Linked DNA regions of Marichromatium purpuratum 984. Each later gene encodes a partner of the first gene's protein in a complex. Links are inferred from orthologs where the notes say so. Each region holds a gene or a part of one and is shown in the gene's direction. Other genes may lie near its edges. The genes, in order: metK and groL.

Region 1 (14,572 bases):
ACCCAGCTCGCCCTCGACCGAGACGCCGCAGGCGTGGGCGATCTCGACCACCCGACGGGTGACGTCGACGTTGTAGTCGTAGCTGGTCGGGGTCTTGCCGTCCTCGCCCAGCGAACCGTCCATCATCACCGAGGAGAAGCCGAGCTGGATAGAGCGCTGGCAGACCGCCGGCGAGGTGCCGTGGTCCTGGTGCATGCACACCGGGATATGCGGCCACTCCTCGATCGCGGCGAGGATCAGGTGACGCAGGAAGGGCGCACCGGCGTACTTGCGCGCACCGGCCGAGGCCTGGACGATCACCGGCGAGTCGGTCTCGTCAGCCGCCTCCATGATGGCGCGCATCTGTTCGAGATTGTTGACGTTGAAGGCGGGCACGCCGTAGCCGCGCTCGGCGGCGTGATCCAGCAGCTGGCGCATGGAAATCAGGGCCATGATGTTCTCCTCGTGTCAGTGACAGGGGTGGAATCGATGTTCAGGATACGCCCGTGGGTCAATCTTCGCTCGCAGTTCGATGCTCTCCGACCCTCATGATCTTCATGATGTTGGTCTGGCCCTCGACCCCGCTGCGATCGCCCTTGGTGATGATCACCAAGTCGCCGTCGCGCACGGTGCCGCGTCGCAGCAGCTCCTCGATCACCTCGCGGTTGACCTCGTGGATGTCGGTACTGGCGACATCGAAGGCGACCGGATAGACGCCACGGAACAGACAGACCTTGCGCCGGGTCGAGTCGAAGCGGGTCATGGCGTGGATGGGGATACCGGAGCTGATGCGCGACATCCACTTCACCGTCGAGCCGGTCTCGGTGAGCGCGGCGATCGCCTTCACTCCGAGGTGGTTGGCGGTGTACATCGCCGCCATGGCGATGGCCTCGTCGACACGCCCGAACACCGAATCGAGCCGATGCCCGGAGCGGGTGGCGCTCTTCTCGGCCTCGCGACAGATGCGATCGAGCGCCTCGACCACCTTCACCGGGTTGCTGCCGATCGAACTCTCGGCCGAGAGCATCACCGCGTCGGTACCGTCGAGCACCGCATTGGCGACGTCGAAGACCTCGGCGCGGGTCGGGATCGGGTTCTCGATCATCGACTGCATCATCTGGGTGGCGGTGATCACCACGCTGTTGAGTTCGCGGGCGCGGCTGATGAGGTGCTTCTGCACCGCCGGCAGCTCGGCATCGCCGATCTCCACCCCGAGATCGCCGCGCGCGACCATGATGGCGTCGGCGGCGTTGATGATCTCGTCGATACCGTCGAGCGCCTCGGCGCGCTCGATCTTGGCCACCACCCCACCGCGACCGCCGGCGGCCTGGAAGTGGGCGCGTGCCTGGCGTACGTCCTCGGCGCTGCGCACGAAGGAGACGGCCAGGTAGTCGGCGTCGAGTTCGGCGGCGAAGCGGATGTCGGCCAGATCCTTGTCGGTCAGCGCCGGGGCCGAGAGCCCCCCGCCCTTGCGGTTGATCCCCTTGTTGTTGGAGAGCTTGCCGCCGATCACCACCCGGCAGGCCATCCGCCCGCCCTCGACCGACTCGACCCACAGCTCGATGGCGCCGTCGTCGAGCAGCAGGGTGTCGCCGGCGCGCACGTCCTCGGCGAGCGCCGGATAGGTGGTGCCGACCCGGGTCGCGTCACCGGCATCGAGCGGACACCCGGCATCGATGGCGAAGGGCGCGCCGCGCTCGAGCACGATCGACCCGTCGGCGAAGCGCCCGATACGGATCTTCGGTCCCTGCAGGTCGAACAGCACCGCCACCTCGGCAGCGCCGGCGCGGGCGCGCTCGCGCAGCCGCTCGACACGCTCGCGATGGCGCGCGTGGCTGTCGTGGGAGAGGTTGAGGCGGGCCAGATCGAGACCCGCGCGGATGAGCCCGTCCATGACCTCGGGCGCGTCGGTTGCCGGCCCCAGGGTTGCAACGATCTTGGTACGTCTGGGCATGTGTCACTGCCTCCCGCGTGCAAATGGGGCCGCGCCGGATGGCGCGGCCAGGATCGACCATCGGGTCGATCAGTCCTTGGCCCGGGCCTCGAGCATGGCCACCGCGGGCAGGGTCTTACCCTCTAGATACTCGAGGAAAGCGCCACCGGCGGTGGAGATGTAGGAAACACGGTCCTCGATGCCGTACTTCTGGATCGCGGCGATGGTGTCACCACCGCCGGCGAGGCTGAAGCCGGGGGCCGCGGCGATCGCCTCGGCGACCACCCGGGTGCCCGCGCCGAACTGGTCGAACTCAAACACCCCGACCGGGCCGTTCCAGACGATGGTGCCGGCCCCCTGGATGACCTCGGCCAGGGCGTGTGCCGAGTCCGGGCCGATGTCGAAGATCATGTCGTCCTCGGTGACCTCGGCAGCGGCCTTGATCACCGCCCGCTCCTGCTCGTCGAAGCGCTTGCCGCAGACCACGTCGGTGGCGATCGGGATGCCGGCGCCGCGCGCGGCCATGGTCTCCATCAACGCCTTGGCGGTGGGCACCAGATCGGCCTCGTGCAGCGATTGGCCGACCGGCAGCCCGGCGGCGGCGAGGAAGGTGTTGGCGATGCCGCCGCCGACCACCAGCTGGTCGACCTTCTCGGCAAGCGATTCGAGCACGGTGAGCTTGGTCGAGACCTTGGAGCCGCCGACGATGGCGACCATCGGGCGCGCCGGCTCGGCCAGCGCCTGACGCAGCGCCTCGAGTTCGGCGCTGAGCAGCAACCCGGCGCAGGCCTGGGGGGCGAAGTGTCCGACGCCATGGGTCGAGGCCTGGGCGCGGTGGGCGGTGCCGAAGGCGTCCATCACGAAGACGTCGCACAGCGCCGCGTAGCGCCGCGCCAGCGTCTCGTCGTCCTTCTTCTCGCCGGCGTTGAAACGCACGTTCTCGAGCAGCACCAGCTCGCCCTCGGCGACCTCCGGCGGGGTGTCGAGATAGTCACGCACCAGCCGCACCTCGCGCCCGAGCTTGGCGCCGAGATCGGCGGCGACCGGGGCGAGTGAGTTCTCGGCGGAGAACTCGCCCTCCTGGGGACGGCCCAGGTGCGACATCACCAGCACTCGCGCGCCGGCGCGCAGACAGTGCTCGTAGGTCGCCAGCGAGGCGCGGATGCGCGCATCCGAGCTGACCAGGCCATCCTTGACCGGCACGTTGAGGTCAGAGCGGATCAGCACCCGCTTGCCGGCGAGATCGAGGTCGGTGAGCTTGATGAAGGACATGAAAAACCCTCTGGATGGATGAGGAAGGAGATCAGGCGCAAGCCCGGGCTTGCCTGATCGCCCTCGGCGGGGCCGCCGACCGGAGCGGTCGACGGCGCGGCGGCGACCGCCAGACGGCGGTCACCGGGACGACGGCGCCTCGCGGCACCGTGCGCGGCCTCAGTTGTTGGCCACGTACTCGACCAGCCGCAGCATGTTGCAGGTGTAGCCGAACTCGTTGTCGTACCAGGAGACGACCTTGATGAAGGTCGGATCGAGGGCGATGCCGGCGGTGGCATCGAAGATCGAGGGGGCATTGAAGCCGCGGAAATCGGTCGAGACCACCTTGTCCTCGGTGTAGGCGAGCACACCGGCCATCTCACCCTCGGCGGCCTTGCGCATCGCCGCGCAGATGGCGTCGTAGTCGGCCGGCGCCTCAAGCTCGACGGTGAGGTCGACCACCGAGACGTCCGAGGTCGGCACGCGGAAGGACATGCCGGTGAGCTTGCCGTTGAGCGCCGGCAGCACCTTGCCGACGGCCTTGGCCGCGCCGGTCGAGGACGGGATGATGTTCTCGAGGATACCGCGACCACCGCGCCAGTCCTTCATCGACGGACCGTCGACGGTCTTCTGGCTGGCGGTGGCGGCGTGCACCGTGGTCATCAGGCCACGCTTCACGCCCCAGTTGTCGTTGAGCACCTTGGCCACGGGCGCCAGACAGTTGGTGGTGCAGGAAGCGGCCGAGACGATCGTCTGACCGGCGTACTCCTGGTGGTTGACGCCGAACACGAACATCGGCGTGGCGTCCTTCGAGGGCGCGCTCTGCACCACCTTGCGGGCGCCGGCGTCGAGGTGTTTCTGGCAGGCCTCGGCGGTGAGGAAGAAGCCGGTGCTCTCGATCACCAGCTCGACCCCGGCCTCGTTCCACTTGAGGTTGGCCGGGTCGCGCTCGGCGGTGAGACGGATGCGCTTGCCGTCGACGATCATGGTCGAGCCGTCGACCGCGACCTCGCCGGGGAAGCGACCGTGCACCGAGTCGTACTTGAGCATGTAGGCCAGGTACTCGGGGTCGAGCAGGTCGTTGATCGCCACCACTTCGATGTCCGGGAAGTGCTTGGAGATCGCCCGGAAGGTCATCCGACCGATACGACCGAACCCGTTGATACCGACTTTGATTGTCATGCGTTCAAGCTCCTTAACTTGTTGAGCGAAATATGTCGAACCGCGAGGGCGTGCGCGACGCCGCATCGCCACGGCCCGCGCGGTTGTCGGTCATTGAGCGTTCGGCCACCGGAGATGGGGAGCCCCGGCGACCGGACCCATCAACCCTGCAGCACCCCCTCGACGACCGCGACCAGGTTGTCGACGGTGAAACCGAATTCCTTGAACAGCGCGCCGGCCGGGGCCGATTCGCCGAAGCGATCGATGCCGAGCACCGCGCCGCGCGAACCGACGTACTTCCACCAACCGTCGCCGACGGCCGCCTCGACGGCCACCCGCGCCTCGACCGCGCGCGGCAGCACCGACTCGCGATAGGCCGCGTCCTGGGCGTCGAAGGCGTCAGTCGAGGGCATCGACACCACGCGCACCGCGCGCCCTTCGAGCGCCTCGGCGGCACCGAGGGCGAGTGCGACCTCGGAGCCGGTGGCGATGATGATCACCTCGGGAGTGCCGGCGCAATCGCGCACCACGTAGCCGCCGCGCGCGATCGCCGCCAGCTGCTCGGCGTCACGCTCGACGTGCGGCAGCGCCTGACGCGAAAAGATCAGCGAACTGGGGCCGTCGCGCCGCTCGATCGCCTGACGCCAGGCGACCGCCGACTCGACCGCGTCGCAGGGCCGCCACACGTTCATGTTGGGGATCATGCGCAGGGTCGGGATCTGCTCGACCGGCTGGTGAGTGGGACCGTCCTCGCCGAGACCGATGGAGTCGTGGGTGTAGACGAAGATCGAGGGCACCTTCATCAGCGCCGCCATGCGCAGCGCGTTGCGGGCGTACTCGGAGAACATCAGGAAGGTCGCGCCATAGGGCACGAAGCCGCCGTGCAGGGCGATACCGTTCATGATCGCCGACATGCCGAACTCGCGCACGCCGTAGTAGACGTAGTTCCCCGCCGCGTCGTCCTTGCCGATGCCCTTGCAGCCCTGCCACAGCGACAGGTTGGAACCGGCCAGATCGGCCGAGCCGCCGAGCAGCTCCGGCAGTAGCGGACCGAAACCGTTGAGCGCATTCTGCGAGGCCTTGCGCGAGGCGATGCTCTCGCCCTTGGCGGCGACCCCGGCGATGAAGGCATCGGCCTGCGCGGCCCAGTCCTCCGGCAGCTCACCGGCCATGCGTCGCTCGAACTCGGCGGCCGCGGCGGGATAGGCCTTGGCGTAGGCGGCGAAGCGCTCGCGCCACGCGCCCTCGGCGGCGGCGCCGCGCTCGCGTGCGCTCCAGCCGGCGTAGACCTCCTTGGGGATCTCGAACGGTGCGTGGTTCCAGCCTAGCGCCTCGCGGGTGAGCGCGATCTCCTCCTCGCCGAGCGCGGCGCCGTGACAGGACTCAGTACCCTGCTTGTTGGGCGAGCCGTAGCCGATGATGGTCTGGCAACAGATCAGCGTCGGCCGATCGGTGACCGCACGCGCCTCTTCGAGCGCAACCTGGATCGCGTCGGGGTCGTGACCGTCGACCTTGGCGATGACGTGCCAGCCATAGGCCTCGAAGCGCTTGGGGGTGTCGTCGAGGAACCAGCCGGGGGTGTCACCCTCGCCGCGCACCTCGCCGTCGATGGAAATGTTGTTGTCGTCATAGACGGCGATCAGCTTGCCCAAACCGAGCGCGCCGGCGAGCGAGCAGGCCTCGTGCGAGATGCCTTCCATCAAGCAACCGTCGCCGAGGAAGGCGTAGGTGTGATGGTCGACGATGTCGTGACCGGGGCGGTTGAACTGGGCGGCGAGCGCCTTCTCCGCGATCGCCATGCCGACGGCATTGGTGATGCCCTGACCGAGCGGCCCGGTGGTGGTCTCGACACCGGGGGCATAGCCGTACTCGGGGTGACCCGGGGTCTTGGAGTGGAGCTGGCGGAACTGCTTGAGGTCCTCGATACCGAGGTCGTAGCCGGTGAGATGGAGCAGAGAATACAGCAGCATCGAGCCGTGCCCGTTGGAGAGCACGAAGCGATCACGATCCGGCCACTGGGGGTTGGCCGGATTGTGACTCATGAAGTCGTTCCACAACACCTCGGCGATGTCGGCCATGCCCATCGGCGCGCCCGGGTGCCCGGACTTGGCCTTCTGCACCGCATCCATGGCAAGTGCCCGGACGGCGTTGGCGAGTTCTCTGCGTGAGGACATGAGCCCCTCCTGAAGTTGACGATGACGAAGATACTGATTGTGCGGACCGGAGCGCCGAGGCATCACGACGGACTGAGGCTCACCCGGAAACGGCCCGCGAATGCGATGAATGTGGCGTGCGGGGCTGGCGGCCGCATCGAGCAGGGAAGTTCCCATCCTCCGACCCGGGGCGAGAACGCGCGAGTTGGCCGGAGAGTTCCACACAGGGCCCTTGATTGTGAACCAAAGGTCTAGGGTCGGACATCAAAACAAACTTATACCGCCAAAAACTATTTTAACATTTCATAATATTCAGGATTGACGCTGGAAATACCACATCAGTTTACCACCGCGCCGGGCGCACCGGCGCGGGCTGGGCCGCGCTCAGCCCTCCATCCACTTGATCGAGCAGCCCATGCTCGGGATCTGCTCGGCCGGGCCGCGCCCGCTCAGCGCGACCTCGCGCATCGCCTCGAACAGGTCGCGGCGCACGTCGGCGGGGGCGGCCTGCTTGCGACTGGCATCGAGCCGACCGCGATACTGCAGCTCGAGCGCGGCGTTGTAGCCGAAGAAGTCGGGGGTGCAGACCGCACCATAGGCCTTGGCCACCGCCTGGTCGGCGTCGTAGAGATAGGGGAAGGGGAAGGCGAAACGCTCGGCGATCTCGCGCATGTTGTCGAACGAGTCCTCGGGGTAGTCGGCGACGTCGTTGGACATGATCGCCACGCTGCCGATACCGAGCGTGGCCAGTTCGGCGGTATCGCGCACGATACGGTCACGCACCGACTGGACGTAAGGGCAGTGGTTGCAGATGAACATCACCAGCAGTCCGCGCTCGCCGCTGCAGGCATCGCGCGTCCAGGTGCGGCCGTCGACGCCCGGCAGGGCGAAGTCCGGGGCCGGTTGGCCGAAGTCACACACGGGGGTCTCGAGTGAAACCATGACGGTCCTCCGAGTTGGCGGTTCGATGGTGCGGGGCCGCCACCCTGACGGGCGCGACCGAAGGGGACATTCGCGTCCTCGCGAGCACGACGCCGACGAGCGCGGACCCGGGAGAAGGGGCCACTGGAGCGGACGCAACAGGGCGGTGGCGGCGGCCACCAGCAGGCCGGAGTCTGCTCCCAGCCCCCGGGCAACATGCCACATCCGCCCCCCCGAACGCATCCCCAGCAGCCACGCGCCGGCGACCGGGAAGGATGTCGGCGACCCGTCCGCGCCTCGCATGTTACCGGAACGGAAGGGGATTCCAAATCTCGCCCCGATCGCCACCGATCGCCGCATCATGACGCCGCGGCGCGGGCTTCGCGAACGTCACGCGAGCCGCTATCATGGGCGGCTTCATCAACGCGCCACCCTGGCGCCATGAATAGGGCTCGACTCGTATGAGCAAGGACTACATCTTCACCTCGGAATCGGTCTCCGAAGGACATCCGGACAAGATGGCAGACCAGATCTCGGACGCCGTCCTCGACGAGATCTATCGCCGCGACCCCAACCACGCCAAGGCGCGCGTGGCCTGCGAGACCCTGGTCAAGACCGGCTTCGTGATGCTCGCCGGCGAGATCACTGTGACCGACGCCGACCTCAAGATCGATTACGAGCGCGTGGTGCGTGAGGTGGTCAAGGACATCGGCTACGACAACTCCGAGGTCGGCTTCGACGGCAACACCTGCGGCGTGATGATCGCCCTCGGCGAGCAGTCCAAGGACATCAACCAGGGTGTCGATCGCGAGAGCGAGGAGGCCCAGGGCGCCGGTGACCAGGGCCTGATGTTCGGCTATGCCACCAACGAGACCGACATGCTGATGCCGGCGCCGATCGACTACGCCCACCGCCTGGTGAAGCGTCAGGCCGAGGTACGCAAGAACGGCACCCTGCCCTGGCTGCGTCCCGACGCCAAGTCGCAGATCACCATGCGCTACCGCGACGGCAAGCCGGTCGGCGTCGACGCCGTGGTGCTCTCCACCCAGCACGGCGAAGAGGTCAGCGAGCGCGTGCTGCAGGAAGCGGTGATGGAGGAGGTGATCAAGCCCGTGCTCGGCGCTACCGGTTGGCTCAACGCCGAGACCAAGTACCACATCAACCCCACCGGCAAGTTCGTCATCGGCGGCCCAGTCGGCGACTGCGGCCTGACCGGGCGCAAGATCATCGTCGACACCTACGGCGGCATGGCCCGTCACGGCGGTGGCGCCTTCTCCGGCAAGGACCCGTCCAAGGTCGATCGCTCGGCCGCCTACGCCGGTCGCTATGTCGCCAAGAACATCGTCGCCGCCGGACTCGCCGACAAGTGCGAGATCCAGGTCTCCTACGCCATCGGCGTCGCCGAGCCGACCTCGGTCTCGATCGAGACCTTCGGCACCGCGCATGTGAGCGAGGAGCGCATCGTCGAGCTGGTGCGCGAGCACTTCGACCTGCGCCCCTATGGCATCATCAACATGCTTGACCTGACCAACCACGAGCTGATCAAGTATCGCGATACCGCCGCCTACGGTCACTTCGGTCGTCCCGAGGCCGGTTTCACCTGGGAGCGGACCGACAAGGCCGAGGCGCTGCGCGCCGCCGCCGGGCTCTAAGCCCACCCAGCCCCCCGCCACCGAGGAGCGCTGCAACCCGGGACCATCGAGGTCCGGGCCAGGCTCGGGGACGGGGCATACAGTTCGAACGGCGCTCACTCACGATTCATCAAGAAGAGTTGATCAACCATGAGTGAGTTCACCGATTACAAGGTCGCTGACATCACCCTCGCCGACTTCGGTCGTCGCGAGATCGCCATCGCCGAGACCGAGATGCCGGGCCTGATGGCCCTGCGCGAGAAGTACGGTCCCTCCAAGCCCCTCGCCGGCGCCCGCATCACCGGCAGCCTGCACATGACCATCCAGACCGCCGTGCTGATCGAGACCCTGGTCGCGCTCGGCGCCGAGGTGCGCTGGTGCTCGTGCAACATCTTCTCCACCCAGGATCACGCCGCCGCCGCGATCGCCGCTGCCGGCGTGCCGGTCTATGCCTGGAAGGGCGAGACCCTGGAGGAGTACTGGTGGTGCACCGAGCAGGTGCTCAACTGGCCCGACGGCCAGGGCCCGAACATGATCCTCGACGACGGCGGCGACGCCACCCTGCTGGTGCACAAGGGCGTCGAGTACGAGAAGGCCGGCGCGGTCCCCGCGCCCTGCGCCGAGGACAACGAGGAGTGGACCGCGGTGCTCGGCGTGCTCGGGCGCACCTTCGAGCGTGACGGCCAGCACTGGCACAAGATCGCCGAGGGCATCAAGGGCGTCACCGAGGAGACCACCACCGGTGTCCACCGTCTCTACGAGATGGCCAAGAACGGTTCGCTGCTGTTCCCCGCGATCAATGTCAACGACTCGGTGACCAAATCCAAGTTCGACAACCTCTACGGTTGTCGCGAATCGCTCGTCGACGGCATCAAGCGCGCCACCGACGTGATGATCGCCGGCAAGATCTCCATGGTCTGCGGCTATGGCGACGTCGGCAAGGGCTGCGCGCAGTCGCTGCGCGGACTCGGCGCCACCGTGTGGGTCTCGGAGATCGACCCGATCTGCGCCCTGCAGGCGGCGATGGAAGGCTTCCGCGTGGTGACCATGGAAGAGGCGGCGCCGATCGCCGACATCTTCGTCACCACCACCGGCAACAAGGACATCATCGGCCACGACCACATGGCGGCGATGAAGGATCAGGCGATCGTCTGCAACATCGGTCACTTCGACAACGAGATCGACATCGCCAGCGTCAGCCAGTACCAGTGGGAGGAGATCAAGCCGCAGGTCGATCACATCATCTTCCCCGACGGCAAGCGCATCATCATGCTCGCCCAGGGTCGACTGGTGAACCTCGGCTGCGCCACCGGCCACCCGAGCTTCGTGATGTCCAACAGCTTCACCAACCAGGTGCTGGCGCAGATCGAACTCTTCACCAAGGAAGACGCGTACCCGATCGGCGTCTACATCCTGCCCAAGCACCTCGACGAGGAGGTCGCGCGACTGCACCTGGACAAGATCGGCGCGCACCTGACCACCCTCACCGAGGATCAGGCGGCCTACATCGGCGTCGATGTGAACGGACCGTACAAGCCCGAGCACTACCGCTACTAAGCGGCTCGCGCGTCCCGGACGCGGCAGTCGTGGCCTCTTGGCTACGGCCGTCGCGGCCGCCACGGTTCCTCACCTCAACTCATCACGCGACCGTCGCGCACCGCGCGCCCGCGCCCTCGCGCGGCGGTGGCCGGAGTGCCAGAACATGTCGCCACAAGATCCCACCCCGACCTACAGCCTCGAACTCTTCCCGCCCAAGACCGCCGAGCGCATGGAGCGGCTCAAAAGCGAGATCGCCACCCTCAACACCGTCTCACCGCGGTATTTCTCGGTCACCTACGGCGCTGGCGGCTCGACCCGCAAGGGCACCTTCGAGACCGTCTCCTGGCTGCGCAGCCAGGGCATCGACACCGCCCCCCATCTCGCCTGCATCGGCTCTCCCCGGGCCGAGGTCGAAGAGCTGCTGGGGCACTACCGCGAACAGGGCATCGACCGCCTGGTGGCGCTGCGCGGCGACCTGCCCTCGGGCATGGGCGGCGGCATCGGCGGTGACTTCCGCTATGCCAACGAACTCGTCGAGTTCATCCGCGCGCGCACCGGCGATCACTTCCGCATCGAGGTCGCGGCCTATCCCGAGTACCACCCCCAGTCCGGCACCCCGGACCGCGACCTGGCCAATTTCAAGCGCAAGGTCGAGGCCGGCGCCGACGCCGCCATCACCCAGTACTTCTACAACGCCGACGCCTATTTCGCCTTCATCGAGCGCTGCCAGGCAGTGGGCATCGACATCCCCATCGTGCCCGGCATCATGCCGATCACCAACCACAGCCAGCTCGCCCGCTTCTCCGATGCCTGCGGCGCCGAGATCCCGCGCTGGATCCGCCGTCGGCTCGAGGGCTTCGGCGATGATCTCGCCAGCACCCGCGAGTTCGGTCACGAGGTGGTGCTACAGCTGTGCCGGCGCCTGATCGAGGGCGGCGCCCCCGGACTGCACTTCTACACCATGAACCAGTCCGGTCCGACGCTGCGTCTGTGGCAAGAGCTGGGGCTGCCCAGCGGCGACTGAGCCAGCCAACGCCGGCGCGCGCCCCGGACGCGCCGGCGCCCCTCAATCGTAGCGCTCGTCCTTCCAGCGTCGCAGCGCGGCGAACACCGCCGCCGACTCCTCCAGCGCCTCGCCGGCGAAGCGCTCGGCGGCCGCGCGCACCTCGGGCACCGCGACCCGCAGGAAGGGATTGGTCGCCAGTTCCTCGGCGAGCGTGCTCGGCACCGTCGCCCGGCCCGCCGCACGCGCCGCGCGCACCTCGACGATGCGCGCCTCGAGCGCCGCGTGCTGCGGCTCGACCCATTGAGCGAAGCCGAGGTTGGCCTCGGTGTACTCGTGGGCGCAATAACACAGCGTCTCCGGCGCCAGCCGCGCGATCCGCGCCAGCGAGCGCGCCAGCTGCTCGGCGGTGCCGTCGAACACCCGGCCACAGCCGGCGGCGAACAGGGTATCGCCGCAGAACAGCCGTCCCTCGCCGAGATAGGCGACATGGGTCGCGGTATGCCCCGGCACCTCCAGCACGCGGAAGGTCACGCCGAGCCCGACGGGCTCGATGGCATCCCCCTCCCCCACCCGCTGATGCGCCAGCGCGATGCGCGCGTCCTCCGGGGCGTAAACGACCACCTCGGGAAAGGCGGCGCACAGCGTCTCGACGCCACCGATGTGGTCACCGTGATGATGGGTGAGCAGCACCGCCTCGAGATGCAGCCCGTGCTCGCTGAGATAGGCCAGCACCGGCGCGGCCTCGCCCGGATCGACCAGGGTCACGCCGGTGCCGCCGGGGGCGCGCAGCAGCCAGATGTAGTTGTCCTCGAAGGCGGGGATGGCGATGGGTTCGAGCATGATCGACGGCTCCTCGGGCAACGGCGGGGACGGCGATGGGAGGGGGGTGGTGGCCGGGCGCGTGGCGCCCGGCACGGCGGCGGCTAGCCGGCGAGCGTCTGCTCGCGGCGTGGGGCCTTGGTCTCGAGCGCGGCGAGCGCCCGGCTCACCGAGTCGCGGATACCCGCGACATCAAGCCCGCACTCGGCGAGCTGCTCGGCCTGGGTGGCGTGGTCGACGTTGCGATCGGGCAGTCCGAGCTGGAGCACCGGCACCACCACGCCCTCGGCGTTGAGCAGTTCGGTGATCGCGCTGCCGGCGCCACCGGCGAGGGTGTTCTCCTCCAGGGTGACCAGCAGCGCATGCTCGCGCGCCAGCGCGAGGATCAGTTCGCGATCGAGCGGCTTGACGAAGCGCATGTTGGCGACCGTCGCATCCAGCTCCTCGGCGACTTCCAGCGCCGGCGCGACCATGGTGCCGAAGGCGAGCATCGCCACCCGCTGGCCCTCGCGCACCCGCAGACCGCGCCCGATCGGCAGCGCCGGGGCAGCGGGATCGACGGCGACGCCGGGGCCGACGCCACGCGGATAGCGCACCATCGCCGGCCCGTTGAACTCATAGCCGGTCTTGAGCATCTGCCGACACTCGTTCTCGTCGGCCGGGGCCATGATCACCAGATCGGGCAGCGGGCGCGAGAAGCTGAGATCGAAACAGCCGGCGTGGGTGGCGCCGTCGGCCCCCACCAGACCACCACGATCGACCGCCAGGGTGACGTCGAGCTGCTGCAGACAGACGTCGTGGACGAGCTGGTCGAAAGCGCGCTGGAGGAAGCTCGAATAGATCGCCACCACCGGCTTGACGCCCTCGCAGGCCATGCCCGCGGCGAGCGTCACCGCATGCTGCTCGGCGATGCCGACGTCGTGGAAACGCTGCGGGAAACGCTTGGCGAACTCGCCCATCCCCGAGCCCTCGCACATCGCCGGGGTGATCGCCACCAGGCGCGGGTCGCGCGCAGCGGTGTCGCACAGCCAGGAGCCGAACACCTTGGTATAGGTCGGACCCTTGGCCTTGGACTTGCGGAACTCGCCGGTCTGACGATCGAAGGGGGTGACGCCGTGGAAGGTCACCGGCTGCCCCTCGGCGGGCTCGTAACCGTGCCCCTTGTGGGTGACCACGTGCAGCAGACGCTGCCCCGGCATGCCCTTGACGTTGCGCAGGGTCTTGAGCACCGACTCGAGGTCGTGACCGTCGATCGGGCCGATGTAGTTGAAACCAAGCTCCTCGAACAGGGTGCTCGGCATCACCATGCCCTTCATGTGCTCTTCCCAACGCCCGACCAGCTCGCGCAGCTGCGGCATGCCGCGCAGCGCGCTCTTGCTACCCTCGCGCATGCTGGTGTAGAGCTTGCCCGAGAGCAGTCGCGCCAGATGGTTGCTGATGGCGCCGACCGGCGGTGAGATCGACATCTCGTTGTCGTTGAGGATCACCGTCAGGTCGATGTCCATGGAGCCTGCGTGATTGAGCGCCTCGAAGGCCATGCCCGCGCCCAGCGCACCGTCACCGATCACCGCGATGACATTGCGGCGCTCGCCGCGCTGCTTGGCGGCGATCGCCATGCCCAGCGCGGCACTGATCGAGGTGCTGGAGTGGCCGACGCCGAAGGTGTCGTACGCGCTCTCGCCACGCTTGGGGAAACCGGACAGGCCGCCTTTTTGACGCAGGCTGTGCATGCGATCGCGCCGGCCGGTGAGGATCTTGTGCGGGTAGGCCTGATGGCCGACGTCCCACACCACGCGATCCTCTGGAGTGTCGAACACGTAATGCAGACCCAGTGTCAGCTCGACGACCCCCAGCCCAGCGGCGAGATGGCCGCCGGTACGCGACACCGTGTCGACGAGAAGGCTGCGCAACTCGTGCGCGACCTCGGGTAACTGGCTCTCGGGTAACGCCCGCAGGTCGGACGGGCTGTCGATCGAGGCAAGAAGCGGATGCCGCAACACGGCGGCGCCGGAATCACTCGGAGTGCGGTCGGGCATGGTCTGACAGGTCTGTTTTTTGGCAGGCGGACTAGTTTAGACGAATCGATTCGGCGCTGACCAACGCAAACGCAATCACACACCGAGATCCGCGCCGAACACCGACCAAGATCAGGAAAAGGTGTTTTAGTCGCCCCACCAAC
Region 2 (14,652 bases), 2.8 Mb from region 1 along the record:
GAGAATGCCCGAGCCGCAGCCGTAGTCGAGCACCGTCTTGCCGGCGAGGTCGGCGCCGTCGAGCCACTCCAGACAGAGCGCGGTGGTGGCGTGGTGCCCGGTGCCGAAGGCCAGGCCGGGGTCGAGCGCGACGACGACCGCGTCAGCGGCCTCGGGCGACTGACCGTGCGGACAGACCCACAGCCGTTGACCGAAGCGGGTGGGCTTGAAGGTGTCGAGCCAGACGCGCTCCCAGACCTGATCCTCCAGCCGCTCGACCATGGGCGGGACCGGCAGACGGGTGGCGAGGTCGCGAACGAGCGCGGCGACCAGCGCGCTGCTGGCGGCATCGTCCTCGAACAGCGCGGTGGTCGTCACCTCGGTCCACAGCGGCGTCTCGCCCGGCCCCGGTTCGAGCTGCGGCTCGTCGCCGGCATCGCCGAAGGTCACCGACAGCGCGCCGGCCTCCTCCAGCTCGATGGCGAGCCGTTCGGCCTGTTCGCGGGGGGCATCGAATCTGAGCTGAAGCCAGGGCATGGGGCGCGCGTCCTCTGAAACAAACCTGAAATCATAGCATCCGCGCGCGAGACTGGGGCGGGTGGCGATCAGCTTCCAGCTACCAGCTACCAGCCGCCAGCCACTTGCTGCCAGCGTCGTAGGATGCGCAAAGCGCAGCGTGCCCATCGAGGCGCACGCAGGCGCCGGGCACGCTGCGCTTTGCTCGGCCTACGGGACGGGTCGCAGTTGGCCGGGAATCGACCGTCATCCACGCCCAAAAACCCTTCGGGTCCTTGGTGTCTTTGCGGTTCGGAACAGCCGCCAGCCGCCAGCCGTCAGCCACCAGCCACCAGCCGCCAGCCGCCAGCCGCCAGCTGTCAGCTGTCAGCTGTCAGCTGTCAGCTGTCAGCCGCCGGGAGATTGAACCGCCAAGATATCGTCTTGCCCGTCAATCGCTGATCATGCATACCAGCCTTCCCGACTGGAGGCTGGAAGCTGATCGCTGGAAGCTGGTCCGAACCGCCAGGACACAAAGGACGCGAAGAAAGCGATCAGCCTTCAGTAATCAGTCTCCAGTGTCGGTATGCGATCAACCGCGACGCGACGAGACACCCCAGCCTCTCACTGGAGGCTGGCAGCTGGAAGCCTTTCTTCATCTTCGCGCTCTTGGTGTCTTGGCGGTTCACACTCTGACTGGAGACTGGAGACTGGAGACTGGAGACTGGAGACTGGAGACTGGAGACTGGAGGAGCGGGGCGGGCGGGTGCCCGCCCCGAGAGGCTCAGAGACCGAGCATCTTCTCGAGATAGTGGATGTTGGGTCCACCGGCGAGGAAGGCGCCGTCGCGCATGATGGTGCGCTGGAGCTTGATGTTGGTGTCGATGCCGTCGACGATGGTCTCGCGCAGCGCGCTACACATGCGTGCGACGGCGGCCTCGCGATCCTCACCGTGGGTGATCAGCTTGCCGATCATCGAGTCGTAGTAACAGGGCACCGTGTAGCCGGAATAGATGTGCGTCTCCAGCCGTACGCCGGGGCCGCCGGGGGCGTGGAACTCGGTGATCTTGCCCGGGCTGGGCATGAAGGTCTCGGAGTTCTCGGCGTTGATCCGGCACTCGATGGCGTGTCCGCGGATCTCGATGTCCTCCTGACGGTAGCGCAGCGGTTCGCCGGCGGCGATCAGGATCTGTTCCTTGATGATGTCGATGCCGGTGACCATCTCGGTGACCGGGTGTTCGACCTGGACGCGGGTGTTCATCTCGATGAAGTAGAACTGCCCGTTCTCGTAGAGGAACTCGAAGGTGCCGGCGCCACGATAGCCGATGGTGCGGCAGGCCTCGGCGCAGCGCTCGCCGATCTCGCGGCGCTGCGCCTCGGTGATGCCGGGGGCCGGGGCCTCCTCGACCACCTTCTGGTGACGGCGCTGCATCGAGCAGTCGCGCTCACCGAGATGGATGGCGTTGCCCATCTGGTCGGCGAGCACCTGGAACTCGATGTGACGCGGGTTCTCCAGGTACTTCTCCATGTAGACCATGTCGTTGCCGAAGGCCGCGGCGGCCTCGGCCTTGGTCAGCGAGATGGCGTTGAGCAGGGTGGCCTCGGAGTGCACCACGCGCATGCCGCGTCCGCCGCCGCCGCCCGATGCCTTGATGATCACCGGGTAGCCGATCTCGCGCGCCAGCTCCAGGGTGCGCTTCTTGTTGTCGTCGAGCGGGCCGCCCGAGCCGGGGACGCAGGGCACGCCGGCGGCCTTCATCGCCTCGATCGCCGAGACCTTGTCGCCCATCAGGCGGATGGTCTCGGGGCGCGGGCCGATGAAGATGAAGCCGGAGTGCTCGACGCGCTCGGCGAAGTCGGCGTTCTCTGAGAGGAAGCCGTAGCCGGGGTGGATGGCAACGGTGTCGGTGACCTCAGCGGCGCTGATCAGCGCCGGGATGTTGAGGTAGCTCTGCTGGGATGCCGCCGGGCCGATGCAGACGGCCTCGTCGGCCAGCAGGACGTGCTTGAGGTCGCGGTCGGCCTCGGAGTGTACCGCGACCGTCTTGATACCGAGTTCGCGACAGGCGCGCAGCACCCGGAGCGCGATCTCGCCGCGGTTCGCGATCAGAACCTTCTCGATCATTGCAGCCATGATTGCAGTGTCTTCTGTAGCGGTTGCCAGGCTGCGCCACCGAGGTGGCGCAGGGTCGACGCTCGCGCGAGGGGGCGTCCCCTCACTCGATCACTCGATCACGAACAGCGGCTGGTTGTATTCGACCGGCTGACCGTTCTCCACCAGGATGCGCTTGACGGTACCCGCCTGTTCGCACTCGATCTGGTTGAGGATCTTCATCGCTTCGATGATGCACAGGGTCTCGCCGGTCTTGACCGACTGGCCCTCCTCGACGAAGGACTTGGCGCCCGGCGCCGGGGCGCGGTAGAAGGTGCCGACCATCGGCGAACGCACGACCTCGCCCTGGAGTTCGAGCGGGGCCTCGTCATCGCCCTCGTCGGCGCTGCTCGCGGCAACGCTCGCCGCGGGTGCGGCCGGGGCCGGAGCCGCGGCTTGCTGCGGGGTGTAGACCGGCATGGCGGTGCTGCCGTGGCGGCTGATGCGCACGGATTCCTCGCCCTCGTGGATCTCGATCTCGGCGACGTCGGATTGCTCCAACAGCTCGATCAGCTTCTTAACCTTGCGGATGTCCATGGTCAGTGTTTCTCGTTCGTGTGGTCTTGCGCCACGCGGGTGAGCGCAGCGCGCAGCGCCAGTGCGTATCCCTCGGCTCCGAGCCCGCAGATCACTCCCTCCGCGATGTCGGAGAAGTAGGAGTGCGCGCGAAACGGCTCGCGGGCGTGCACGTTCGACAGGTGCACCTCGATGAAGGGGATCGCGACCCCCAGCAGCGCATCGCGCAGGGCGACGCTGGTGTGGGTGAAGGCGGCCGGATTGATGATGATGAAGCGCACGTTCTCGTGTGCCGCGCGGTGGACTGCGTCGACCAGGACGTGCTCGGCGTTGCTCTGCAGGAAGGCGAGGTCGTGTCCTGCCCGTGCAGCCATCTGCTGCAGCTCGCGCTCGATGTCGGCCAGCGTGGTGCTGCCGTAGTGCGCGGGCTCGCGGGTGCCGAGGAGGTTGAGATTGGGTCCGTTCAGGACCAGGATCGCGGCCATGTCGCCAGCTGCCTCGCCGAAGGTTGCAACGGTTTCGGATCCACTATTTCGGCTTTGAATAGTAGTGAACCGCCGCGAATTGTCCGTATTTTACGGGATGATGTCCAGCTGGTTCGGCGAATTCACGCCCCGTCAGCGGGCGCTCGCGGGGTCGTCAGCGAGTCGGGCGGCGAGTTGTTCGAATTGTGCCTGATCGAGCACCCCGGTGTGGCTGAAGATGCGCCGGCCACGGGCGTCGAAGGCGACGGTGAAGGGCAGTCCCTCGACGCGGTTGCCGAGGCGCCGGGCGAGGTCGATGGCCTCGAGATCGGCGAGCAGCACGGTGAGATCGAGCGGGTGTTCGGCGAGGAAGGCGCGGGTCGTCTCCGGGCGGTCGACGGCGATCGCCACCACCGCCAATCCGGTGGTGGCATGGGCGCTGGCGAAGCGCTCGAGTCGCGGTAGCTCTTCGGCGCAGTCTGGGCACCAGACTGCCCAGAAGTTGAGGACCAGCGGGCGGCCGGCCCAAGCGTTGCTGGTGTGTTCGCGCCCACCGAGATCGGACAGGCGGAAGTCCGGCAGCTGGTCGAGCGTGCCGCCGCGCAGCCCGACGTGATGGTCACGGTCGGCGCCCTGGTCGAGCCAGCGCTGACCGAGGACCGCCGCGCCGATGCTGATGCCGCCGGCCAGTGCGGTGACCAGCACCACCTTGACCGGGTTCACGGCGCGGCCCGGCGCAGGTGATCGGCGAAGGCCTCGGCGGGGGTGAAGCCGACCAGGCGGAAGCCGGTGCGCTCGGCGCCGTCGGTGCCGAAGAACAGCACCGCCGGCGGTCCGGGGATGCCGAAGCGTCCCTGCATCAGCGCCTGATCGGCGGCGTCGTTGGCGGTGACATCAGCTTGCAGCAGCACGAAGCGGTCGAGTTCGGCGATCACCGCGGGGTCGCTGAAGGTGTAGCGCTCCATCTCCTTGCAGGCGACGCACCAGTCGGCATAGAAGTCGAGCATCACCGGGCGGCCCTGGGCGCTGGCGGCGGCCAGTTCGCGGTCGAGGTCGGCGACCGTCTTGACCCGGGTGAACGCGGCATGGGCCGCCTCGCCGCCGCCGATGCCGAGACCGCGCAGCGGCTGCAGGGTGTCCTTGCCGCCGGCGGCGGCGCCGATCAGCATCAGGCTGCCATAGACCAGCAGCGCCACCCCGAGTCCCTTCCACAGCTTGCGCCAGCCGCCGCTCTCGTGATCGAGCGGGCTGAGCGCGCCGAGATAGACCGCCGAGCAGATCAGCAACAGGCCCCACAGCAACATCGCCACCGCCGCCGGGATCACCCGTTCGATCAGGCTGATGGCGACGGCGAGCAGGGCGACGCCGAACACCGCCTTGACCGCCTCCATCCAGGCCCCGGCGCGGGGCAGCAGCTTGCCCGCCGAGGTGCCGATGACGATCAGCGGCGCGCCCATGCCGAGGCTCAGCGCGAACAGCGCCACGCCGCCGAGCAGCGCGTCGCCGGTCTGGCTGATGTAGATGAGCGCGCCGAACAGTGGCGGGGCGACGCAGGGACCGACGATCAGCGCAGAGAGCAGGCCCATGATCGCCACCCCGGCGAGGGTGCCGCCCTGTTGGCGGTTGCTGAGTGCGGCCAGGCGCGATTGCAGCGCGGCGGGTAGCTGGAGGTCGTAGAAGCCGAACATCGACAGCGCCAGGGCGATGAACACCAGGGCGAAGGCGCCGAGGATCCAAGGGTCCTGGAAGGCGGCCTGGAGGTTGGCGCCGAACAGCCCGGCGAGCACCCCGGCGACGGTGTAGGTCAGCGCCATCGCCAGCACGTAGACCAGCGACAGCACGAAGGCACGGCGGGTGGTGATGCCGGCACCCTGTCCGGCGATGATGCCGGACAGGATCGGGATCATCGGGAACACGCAGGGGGTGAAGGCGAGCAGCAGACCGAGCCCGAAGAACAGCGCCATGCTGGTCCACAGGCTGGCGTTGGCCAGGGTCGAGGCCAGTCGGTCCTGCTCGGAGACCGGCGCCGCGCTCGGCGCGGGCGTGGCCGGCGGCGGCGCGACGGCGAGGGGTGCGACGCTGCCGCCGGCGGGGAGGGCGAGCGCCACCGCGCGGGTCTGCGGCGGGTAGCAGATGCCGCGCTCGGCGCAGCCCTGGTAGCCGACCACCAGGGTGGTGTCGAGCGCCTCGGTGGTGGCGCGGCGCAGGCTCAGGTCGAGGGTGAGACGGTCGTGATAGACGGCGACGTCGCCGATGCTGCCGTCGGGCAGCACCGAGTCGTGCTTGATCTCGCCCGGCGGCAGCGCCGGCTGCTCGAGCGCGAGCCGGGCGTCGTCGAGCGCGACCTCGACCAGATCGCGATAGAGATAGGTGCCGGGGGCGATCTCCCAGTGCAGTCGCACCCGTTCGGGGCCGAGCACCTCGACCTGGAGGTCGAAGGCCTGGTCGACGGTGAGGATCTCGTCGTCGTCGAGGCCGAGGGCGCGGCTGATGCCGGCGCCGGCATCGAGGCCGGGCAGCGGGATCGCCGGGGCCGGCGCGGCGGTCGGCGGCGCAGGCAGGCGTACCTGGACGCGTTGGCGATGCGGCGGGTAGCAGAGCCCGGCGTCGGCACAGCCCTGTGAGGTGGTCTCCAGGGTGAGCACCTCGGGGGCCGCAGCGGTGCGCGTCACGGGCAGGGTGATCTCGACCGTGTCGCGATAGATGCCGACCTCGCCGAAGAACTCGTCCTGCTTGATCTCGGGCTCGGGCAGTACCGGCTCACCGAGGGTGATGCCGGCGGTGTCGGTGGTGAAGGCGAACTTGGCAGCGTAGAGATAGTAGCCCTCGGCGATCTGCCAGCGCACCTTCAGGGTGTCGGCGTCGATGGCCTCGGCGCTGGGCTGGAAGGCCTGATCCGGGAGCAGGAAGTCGTTGCGGGCCTGGGCGGCGAGTCCCGGGAGCAGCAGCGCGAGCAGCAGGAGCAGGGGCAGCAGACGTGACAGGGGGCCGAAGCGGGACATCAGGGGTGTGCTCCTGTGGCGGTGTCGATCCAGTTCAAGTAATCAGCGAGTCCCTCGGTGATGGGGACGGCGATCGCCTCCGGGGTCTCGTAGGGGTGGAGTTCGGCGAGTCGGTCGATGAGCGCCCGGCTGCGCGTGGCGCTGGTCTTGATCAGCAGCAGGACCTCGCTGTCACGGGCGATCTCGCCCGCCCAGCGATAGATCGAGGTCAGGCCGGGGACCAGGTTGACGCAGGCGGCCAGCTCCTCCTCGACCAGCTGTTCGGCGAGCCGGGTCGCCTGGGTGACATCGGGGCAGGTGCACAGCAACAGATGGTGGCGGGGGGCCGGGTGCATGCTCTGGGTCTCCTTGCGGGTATGGCCTGATCCTTCTTGGTGCGCCGCGTCCGCCGATGGTTCACGCCGGGGTGTTGCGGCATCCTGAGCGGCGCCGGCGCGTGCTGTCAATATGGCTTCCAGTCGCCAGTCGCCAGTCGCCAGCGGTCAGGGTACTGAACCGCTAAGACGCGAAGGGAACGAAGGGAGAAGAGAGAAAGGGAGCCGGCCTTCAGTCCTTGGCCTCTTCCTTCGCTGCCTTTGTGTCTTAGCGGTTCGATCTTCTGGCGGCTGGTCGCCGGTTCCATTCGGGGCGTGCGATGCACTATGCTGCAGGGCATGGCTATGCTGCCGTCCTTCCTCCAGTCGCCTCCCCGACCTCGGGTCGCGGGAGAGCCGATATGCCCGCTGTCCGATTGGCGCGGGCGCTCGCCGGTCCCGCTCTCCGGGATCCTGGTCTTCCACCCTGATCGAGACTAACGCCGTGCTGCTTTTTCTTGTGCTATTCATCGGGCTGCCGCTGATCGAGATCTATCTGCTGATCGAGGTCGGTTCCGAGATCGGCGCCCTGTCGACCATCATGCTGTCGATCCTCACTGCGGTGATCGGGACCTGGTTGGTCCGCCACCAGGGTTTCGGCGTGCTGCTGCGGGTCCGCGAGCTGAGCGACCGCGGCGAGGTGCCCGCGCTCGAGATGATGGACGGCGCCCTGTTGCTGGTCGCCGGACTCTTCCTGCTGCTGCCCGGTTTCCTCACCGACGTCGTCGGCTTCCTGCTGCTGGTGCCGCCGCTGCGCCGGGTGCTGGTGCTGCGCTACGTGCGTGGGATCTCGGTGACCACGGTGCAGGGGCAGGACCCCTTCCGCTCCCCCGACGAGCCCCGCGTCATCGAGGGTGACTACCGTCGCGAGGACTGACTCGCGCTCCTCCCGCGCGCCGTCGCGCCTTGGTCGTGACGGCGCGCCCTGCCGCCCCCGCCCGCCTTTCTGCCGACACCGCCAGACCTTGTTCCTGCGTTGCGGTCGCTGACTTTCGTGGTTGAGATCGGCCCGTCATCGGACCCTTGACAGCATGGATTTTGTCTCTACTATTAGCACTCGTTTCAGGTGAGTGCTAACAGACCCTCGGTCACCACCGCTGTGGCGCTCTAGATACAGATAGATCCACTTCTCAACCGTTACGAGGAGCCCTTAATGAACATCCGTCCCTTGCATGATCGCGTCGTCGTCCGTCGCATGGAAGAAGAGCGCACCACCGCCGCCGGTATCGTGATCCCGGACTCGGCCACCGAGAAGCCGATCCAGGGCGAGGTGGTCGCTGTCGGCAACGGCAAGATCCTCGACAACGGTGAGGCCCGTGGCCTCGACGTCAAGGTCGGCGACCGTGTGCTGTTCGGCAAGTACTCCGGCACCGAGGTCAAGCTCGACGGCCAGGAGTTCTTGGTGATGCGCGAGGACGACATCATGGGTGTCGTCGAGGGTTGAGCCGAGCGCTCCCCCGCATCCATTCCGATACGACCAGAATTCATACTCGAGGAAGCTAGACAATGAGTGCAAAAGACGTGAAGTTCGGTGGTGACGCCCGCGCCCGCATGATGGAGGGCGTCAACGTCCTCGCCGACGCAGTCAAGGTGACCCTGGGTCCGAAGGGCCGCAACGTGGTGCTGGAGAAGTCCTTCGGCGCACCGACCGTCACCAAGGACGGCGTCTCCGTGGCCAAGGAGATCGAGCTTGCCGACAAGTTCCAGAACATGGGCGCGCAGATGGTGAAGGAGGTTGCCTCGCAGACCTCCGACATCGCCGGTGACGGCACCACCACCGCGACCGTGCTTGCCCAGGCGATGGTCCGCGAGGGTCTGAAGGCGGTTGCCGCCGGCATGAACCCGATGGACCTCAAGCGCGGCATGGACAAGGCCGTCGAGGCCGCCACCGCCGAGCTGCGTGGTCTCTCCAAGCCCTGCACCGAGAACAAGGCGATCGCTCAGGTCGGCACCATCTCGGCCAACTCCGACGAGTCGATCGGCAAGATCATCGCCGAGGCGATGGAGAAGGTCGGCAAGGAAGGCGTCATCACCGTCGAGGACGGTACCTCGCTGAGCAACGAACTCGACGTCGTCGAGGGCATGCAGTTCGACCGCGGCTACCTCTCGCCCTACTTCATCAACAACCAGCAGAGCCAGAGCGCCGAGCTGGACGATCCCTACATCCTGCTGTTCGACAAGAAGATCTCGAACATCCGTGATCTGCTCCCCGTGCTCGAGGCCGTCGCCAAGGCCGGCAAGCCGCTGCTGATCATCGCCGAGGACGTCGAGGGCGAGGCGCTGGCCACCCTGGTGGTCAACACCATCCGTGGCATCGTCAAGGTCTGCGCCGTCAAGGCCCCGGGCTTCGGTGATCGTCGCAAGGCCATGCTGCAGGACATCGCCATCCTCACCGGCGCCACCGTGATCGCCGAAGAGGTCGGTCTGTCGCTGGAGAAGGCCACCCTCAACGAGCTGGGCACCGCCAAGAAGGTCCAGGTCGGCAAGGATGAGACCACCATCATCGACGGCGCCGGCGCCGAGATCGACATCAAGAACCGTTGCGAGCAGATCCGCGCGCAGGTCGAGGAGACCTCCTCGGACTACGACCGCGAGAAGCTCCAGGAGCGTCTGGCGAAGCTCGCCGGTGGTGTGGCCGTGATCAAGGTCGGTGCCGCTACCGAGATGGAGATGAAGGAGAAGAAGGCCCGCGTCGAGGACGCGCTGCACGCCACCCGCGCCGCCGTCGAGGAGGGCATCGTCCCCGGTGGTGGTACCGCGCTGGTGCGTGCGCTGACCGCCATCAAGGATCTCTCCGATGACAACCACGACCGCAACGTCGGCATCCAGATCGCCCGTCGTTCGATGGAAGAGCCGCTGCGTCAGATCGTCGCCAATGCCGGTGACGAGCCGTCGGTGATCCTCAACAAGGTCGCCGAGGGTGAGGGCAACTTCGGCTACAACGCCGCCAACGGCGAGTACGGCGACATGGTCGAAATGGGTATCCTCGACCCGACCAAGGTCACCCGCTCGGCGCTGCAGAACGCCGCGTCCGTGGCTGGTCTGATGATCACCACCGAGGCGATGGTCGCCGATGAGCCGAAGGAAGACGCTCCGGCCGCACCTGACATGGGCGGCATGGGCGGCATGGGCGGCATGGGCATGATGTAAGCCCGGCGCGTTCGTCGCACCACAAGAAAGGCCCCGCTTCGGCGGGGCCTTTTTCGTTTGGGGCGGTTTTCAGCCGCCAGCCGTCAGCTATCAGTCGCCAGTCGCCAGTCGCCAGCCGCGGGAAGGTTGAACCGCAAAGCCGCGAAGAACGCGAAGGTGAGTTGGTTTTTTCTCCTTGTTTTTCCTGCGGCGTGGCAAGCCAAGACCACTAGATGGCTGTAATCAATAGCAAGAGCGCATGTAGTCCACTGACGACCGGCTGCTTTCGAGATCCTTTGCGTACTTTGCGGCTTTGCGGTTCAACATCCTGGCCGCTGGCCGCTCACTCCCGTCATGCGGCGTATAATCGATCGAATCCGCATTCGTGAAGGTTGCCGCCGATGTCCTCGCCCGCTTTCCCTCGTCTGTTCATGGTGCTCGTTTGCGTCGCGTGGGGGCGGGGCTGATGGGTGAGGTGGGGGAGGCGGTCTGCGCCGGGGTGCGGCTGGTCGCGACCGCGGCGGGCGATCTGCTCGCCCGGATCGAGACCCCGCTGGCCGAGGCGCTGGTCTCGGTCCGTCGGGCCCAGGTGCTCGCCTACCGACCGCGCGGTTGCGCCGAGGACCTGCTGTTCATCGGCAGTCGCACCGCCTTCCGTCCCGGGCGCGAGCGCATGGGCGGGGTCCCGCTGTGCTGGCCCTGGTTCGGGGTCGACCCGGACGGTGGTCCGATCCACGGTTTCGCCCGCACCGCCGACTGGCGGCTGCTCGACTGTGCGCCCCAGTCCGATGGGGTGGTGCGGCTGCGTCTGGTGCCGGAGTCCGGGGCCCTCGCCGCCTGGCCGCACCCCTGCACGCTCTTGCTGGAGATTCGCGTCGGGGCGACCCTGGGGCTGACCCTGGAGACCCGCAACGATGCCGATCACCCCTGGACGCTCACCCAGGGGCTGCATACCTATCTGCGCGTCGGCGCGTCCGACCGGGTTCGCTTGCACGGGCTCGATGGTCGGTGTTATCTGGACAAGGCACGGGGCGCGCCGGTTGCGCCATGTCGGCAGCAAGGTCCGGTGAGCGCCGGCGGCGAGGAGGTCAATCGTATCTATCTCGACGCCCCCGGTCCGCTGTGGCTCGACGATCCGGTGCTGGGGCGACGCATCCGGGTGCGCGCGCGCGGCAGCCGTACCTGGGTGGTGTGGAACCCGGGCGCGACCGAGATCCACCGTTTTGCCGACGATCTCGCGCCCGAGGACGCGCGCCGCTTCCTCTGCGTGGAGACGGTCAACACCGCCTCCGAGACCCTCAACCTGGCGCCGGGCGCGGCAAGCCGCATCGGTGCCGACTACCAGATCGAGACCCTGTAGCGCCGATGAACCAACCGATGAGCACCGAACCCGTCACCGAGAGTCACTGGCAGGACTGGCTGGCCTGGGCCGCCGAGACGGGTGTCGAGGTGCCCGATTCCCCCGTCTTCGCGCGCGCCCGCGCCGCGGTCTGGGACGGCAGCGAGTTCGTCGCGCTGGAGGTGCAGCGTCACCCCGAGATGTTCGCCGAGCTGCTGGCCAGCGGCGATCTCTTCCGCACCTATGGGCCGGGGGATCTCGATCGCGCGTTGACCCAAGCGCTCGCCGGGGTCGACGACGAACAGGCGCTGGCGCGCGCGCTGCGGCTGTTCCGGCGCCGCGAGCAGGTGCGCATCGTGTGGCGTGATCTCAGCGGCGAGGGCGCGCTCGAGGAGGTGCTCGAGGACCTCTCCGAGCTTGCCGACTGCTGTATCCGTCAGGCGCTCGGCAAGCTCCAGGACTGGACCCGTGCCGAACTCGGCGTGCCCTGCGATGCCGAGGGGCGCGCCCTGGAGATGGTGGTGCTGGCGATGGGCAAGCTCGGCGCGCGCGAACTCAATCTCAGCTCCGACATCGATCTCATCTTCGCCTTCCCCGAACGCGGCGAGGTCCGCGACGGGCCACGCGCGCTCAGCAACGAGCAGTTCTTTACCCGGCTCGGTCAGCGTCTGGTGCAGGCGCTCGGCCAGCAGACGGTCGACGGCTTCGTGTTCCGCGTCGACACCCGGCTGCGTCCCTTCGGTGAGTCGGGGCCGCTGGCGATGTGCTTCGATGCCATGGAGGACTACTACCAGTCGCAGGCGCGCGAGTGGGAGCGCTACGCGATGATCAAGGCGCGCGCGGTATGCGGTGACGCCGAGGACATCGCCCAGCTCGAGGCGATGCTGCGGCCCTTCGTCTACCGGCGCTATCTTGATTTCGGCGCGATCGAGTCGCTGCGCGAACTCAAGCGGCTGATCGCCAAGGAGCTGTATCGGCGCGGCATGGACGCCAACATCAAGCTCGGTCCCGGCGGGATCCGCGAGATCGAGTTCATCGGTCAGGCCTTCCAGCTGGTGCGCGGCGGGCGCGATGCGGAGTTGCAGATCCGTCCGATCCGCGAGGTGCTGGCGCTGTTGGGTGAACGCGAGCTGTTGCCGCCCGAGGCGGTGCGCGAACTCGATGAGGGCTATTGTTTCCTGCGCCGGGTCGAGAACCGGCTGCAGGCCTGGCGCGATCGCCAGACCCACACCCTGCCCGAGGACGAGGCGGCGCGCGAGCGGATGGCGCGCGCGATGGGCTTCGCCGACTGGGCGAGCTTTGCCCCGGTGCTTGCCGCGCACCGCGAACGGGTGCAGCACCACTTCGACGAGGTGTTCGCGCCGCCGAGCGGCGAGGACGAGCCGGCCGACCACGAGCACGAGCACGAGCTGGCGGCGCTGTGGCGCGGCGAGTACGAGCGCGAGCAGGCGCTCGCGCTGCTCGCCGAGTCCGGCTTCGTCAGCCCCGAGTCGGCGCTGGTGCACATCGATGCCTTCCGCGACACCATCGAGCGCAAGGTGAGCCGCCGCGGCAGCGAGCGTCTGGCGCAGCTGATGCCGCTGGCGCTGCCGATCGTCGCCGCCAGCGAACACGCCGATCTCGCCCTCGAGCGGGTGCTGCGCCTGCTCGAAGCGGTGGCGCGGCGCACCTCCTATCTGGCGATGCTGGTCGAGCACCCCTGCATCCTCTCGCAGCTGGCGCGACTGGCGGGGATGAGTCCCTGGTTCACCGACCGGCTGTCGCGTCAGCCGCTGCTGCTCGACGAGATGATCGACCCGCGCCGGCTCTATGACCCGCTGCGCCGCGAGGGACTCGACGAGGAACTCGACGTGTTGCTCGGACCGGTCGACCCCGAGGACCTCGAGCAGCAGATGGAGCGGCTGCGTCAGTTCGCCCAGGGCAACATGCTGCGGGTGGCGGCGGCCGATCTCACCGGGGTGATCCCGCTGATGGTGGTCAGCGATTATCTCACCGAGATCGCCGAGGCCACGGTGACGCGGGTGCTCGAGCTGACCCTGGCGCACCTGCAGGCGCGTCACGGTCGTCCCAGCGCGATCCCCGGCGAGGGCTCGGGGTTCCTGGTGCTCGGCTACGGCAAGCTCGGTGGCATCGAGCTTGGCTATGGTTCCGACCTCGATCTGGTGTTCGTCCATGCCAGCGACTCGATGACGGCGATGACCGACGGCGAGCGCGAGATCAGCAACGAGCAGTTCTACGCCCGTCTCGGTCAGCGGATGATCCACATGCTGACCACCCGCACCCCCTCGGGGACGCTCTACGAGGTCGACATGCGGCTGCGCCCGGACGGCGGCAAGGGGATGCTGGTGCGCTCGATCGGCGCCTTTGCCGCTTATCAGGACAAGGACGCCTGGACCTGGGAGCACCAGGCGCTGGTGCGCGCCCGTCCGGTCGCCGGTGACCCCGAGCTGGCGCGTCGCTTCGCCGAGGTGCGCCGCGAGATCCTCTGTCGTCGCCGCGATCCCGAGCAGCTGCGTCGCGACGTGCGCGAGATGCGCGCCAAGATGCGCGCCAACCTCGATCGCAGCGGCGATGGGCGCTTTGACCTCAAGCAAGGTCCTGGTGGTATTGCCGATATCGAGTTTATGGTTCAATACGCTGTACTGCGCTGGGCTGCCGATCACCCGGAGCTCGCCGACTGGACCGACAACGTCCGCCTGCTCGATACCCTGGCACGCATCGACCTGCTGCCGGGAGATACCGCTGAGAACCTCGCCGAGGCCTACAAGGTCTTACGTGCCGCCTATCATCGCAGCGCCCTGCAGGAACAGCCCAAGACCATCGCCGACGACCAGTTGCTGGACGAGCGCGCGCGGGTCCGGGCGCTGTGGTGCGAGCTGATGGAGGAGTGCGGCTAGCGGCTGCCCACGCATTCCAGACCCCTCCCACCGTGACCCCGGCGCGACCGGATGGCGGGCGGGTGTCTGTGTCCGGTCTCGATATGGGCCGGGGATCGGCCGGCGTTTCCGGCGCCGGCCTGTCGAGCGGTCCGTCGCGCCCCGAGCGGGCGGCGGAACCGATCGTTTCGGGCGCGCCTCGGTTCCGTCGCCGGGCGCAGGACCGACAGACGCGCCAGTCAATGGGGTGTCGAGACGACCCGGCCTGGCCGGGTATCGCCGCGCACATGTTATCTGGGGTCCGCCTCGCGCGGACCGATCGGGGCCTCTGGGCCCTCATTATGGTG

Evidence for each region.
Region 2: the proteins of metK (region 1) and groL are in contact, whole or in part, in a cryo-EM structure (PDB 8P4O), measured with the Escherichia coli proteins. The link is inferred for Marichromatium purpuratum 984 from one-to-one orthologs.

Annotation. Positions count from the first base shown.
Region 1 is NZ_CP007031.1:3,051,214-3,065,785, forward strand. Bases 7,050-9,954 are described here. They hold metK (methionine adenosyltransferase), read left to right. Parts: upstream 7,050-7,859; coding sequence 7,860-9,050; downstream 9,051-9,954. Other genes in these bases: MARPU_RS13290 (thioredoxin family protein), read right to left, coding at 7,050-7,419; ahcY (adenosylhomocysteinase), read left to right, coding at 9,180-9,954. In the rest of the region: fba (class II fructose-bisphosphate aldolase), read right to left, coding at 1-432; pyk (pyruvate kinase), read right to left, coding at 491-1,933; MARPU_RS13275 (phosphoglycerate kinase), read right to left, coding at 2,003-3,184; gap (type I glyceraldehyde-3-phosphate dehydrogenase), read right to left, coding at 3,344-4,345; tkt (transketolase), read right to left, coding at 4,486-6,498; more of MARPU_RS13290, read right to left, coding at 6,862-7,049; more of ahcY, read left to right, coding at 9,955-10,586; metF (methylenetetrahydrofolate reductase [NAD(P)H]), read left to right, coding at 10,732-11,592; gloB (hydroxyacylglutathione hydrolase), read right to left, coding at 11,635-12,414; dxs (1-deoxy-D-xylulose-5-phosphate synthase), read right to left, coding at 12,498-14,429. UniProt on the Escherichia coli protein: Catalyzes the formation of S-adenosylmethionine (AdoMet) from methionine and ATP.
Region 2 is NZ_CP007031.1:247,340-261,991, forward strand. Bases 7,805-10,789 are described here. They hold groL (chaperonin GroEL), read left to right. Parts: upstream 7,805-8,467; coding sequence 8,468-10,111; downstream 10,112-10,789. Other genes in these bases: MARPU_RS17810 (FxsA family protein), read left to right, coding at 7,805-7,838; groES (co-chaperone GroES), read left to right, coding at 8,115-8,405; MARPU_RS01130 (D-hexose-6-phosphate mutarotase), read left to right, coding at 10,557-10,789. Outside these bases: prmA (50S ribosomal protein L11 methyltransferase), read right to left, coding at 1-516; accC (acetyl-CoA carboxylase biotin carboxylase subunit), read right to left, coding at 1,259-2,599; accB (acetyl-CoA carboxylase biotin carboxyl carrier protein), read right to left, coding at 2,699-3,163; aroQ (type II 3-dehydroquinate dehydratase), read right to left, coding at 3,166-3,627; MARPU_RS01100 (TlpA family protein disulfide reductase), read right to left, coding at 3,760-4,329; protein-disulfide reductase DsbD, read right to left, coding at 4,326-6,608; divalent-cation tolerance protein CutA, read right to left, coding at 6,608-6,943; more of MARPU_RS17810, read left to right, coding at 7,407-7,804; more of MARPU_RS01130, read left to right, coding at 10,790-11,450; glnE (bifunctional [glutamate--ammonia ligase]-adenylyl-L-tyrosine phosphorylase/[glutamate--ammonia-ligase] adenylyltransferase), read left to right, coding at 11,468-14,326.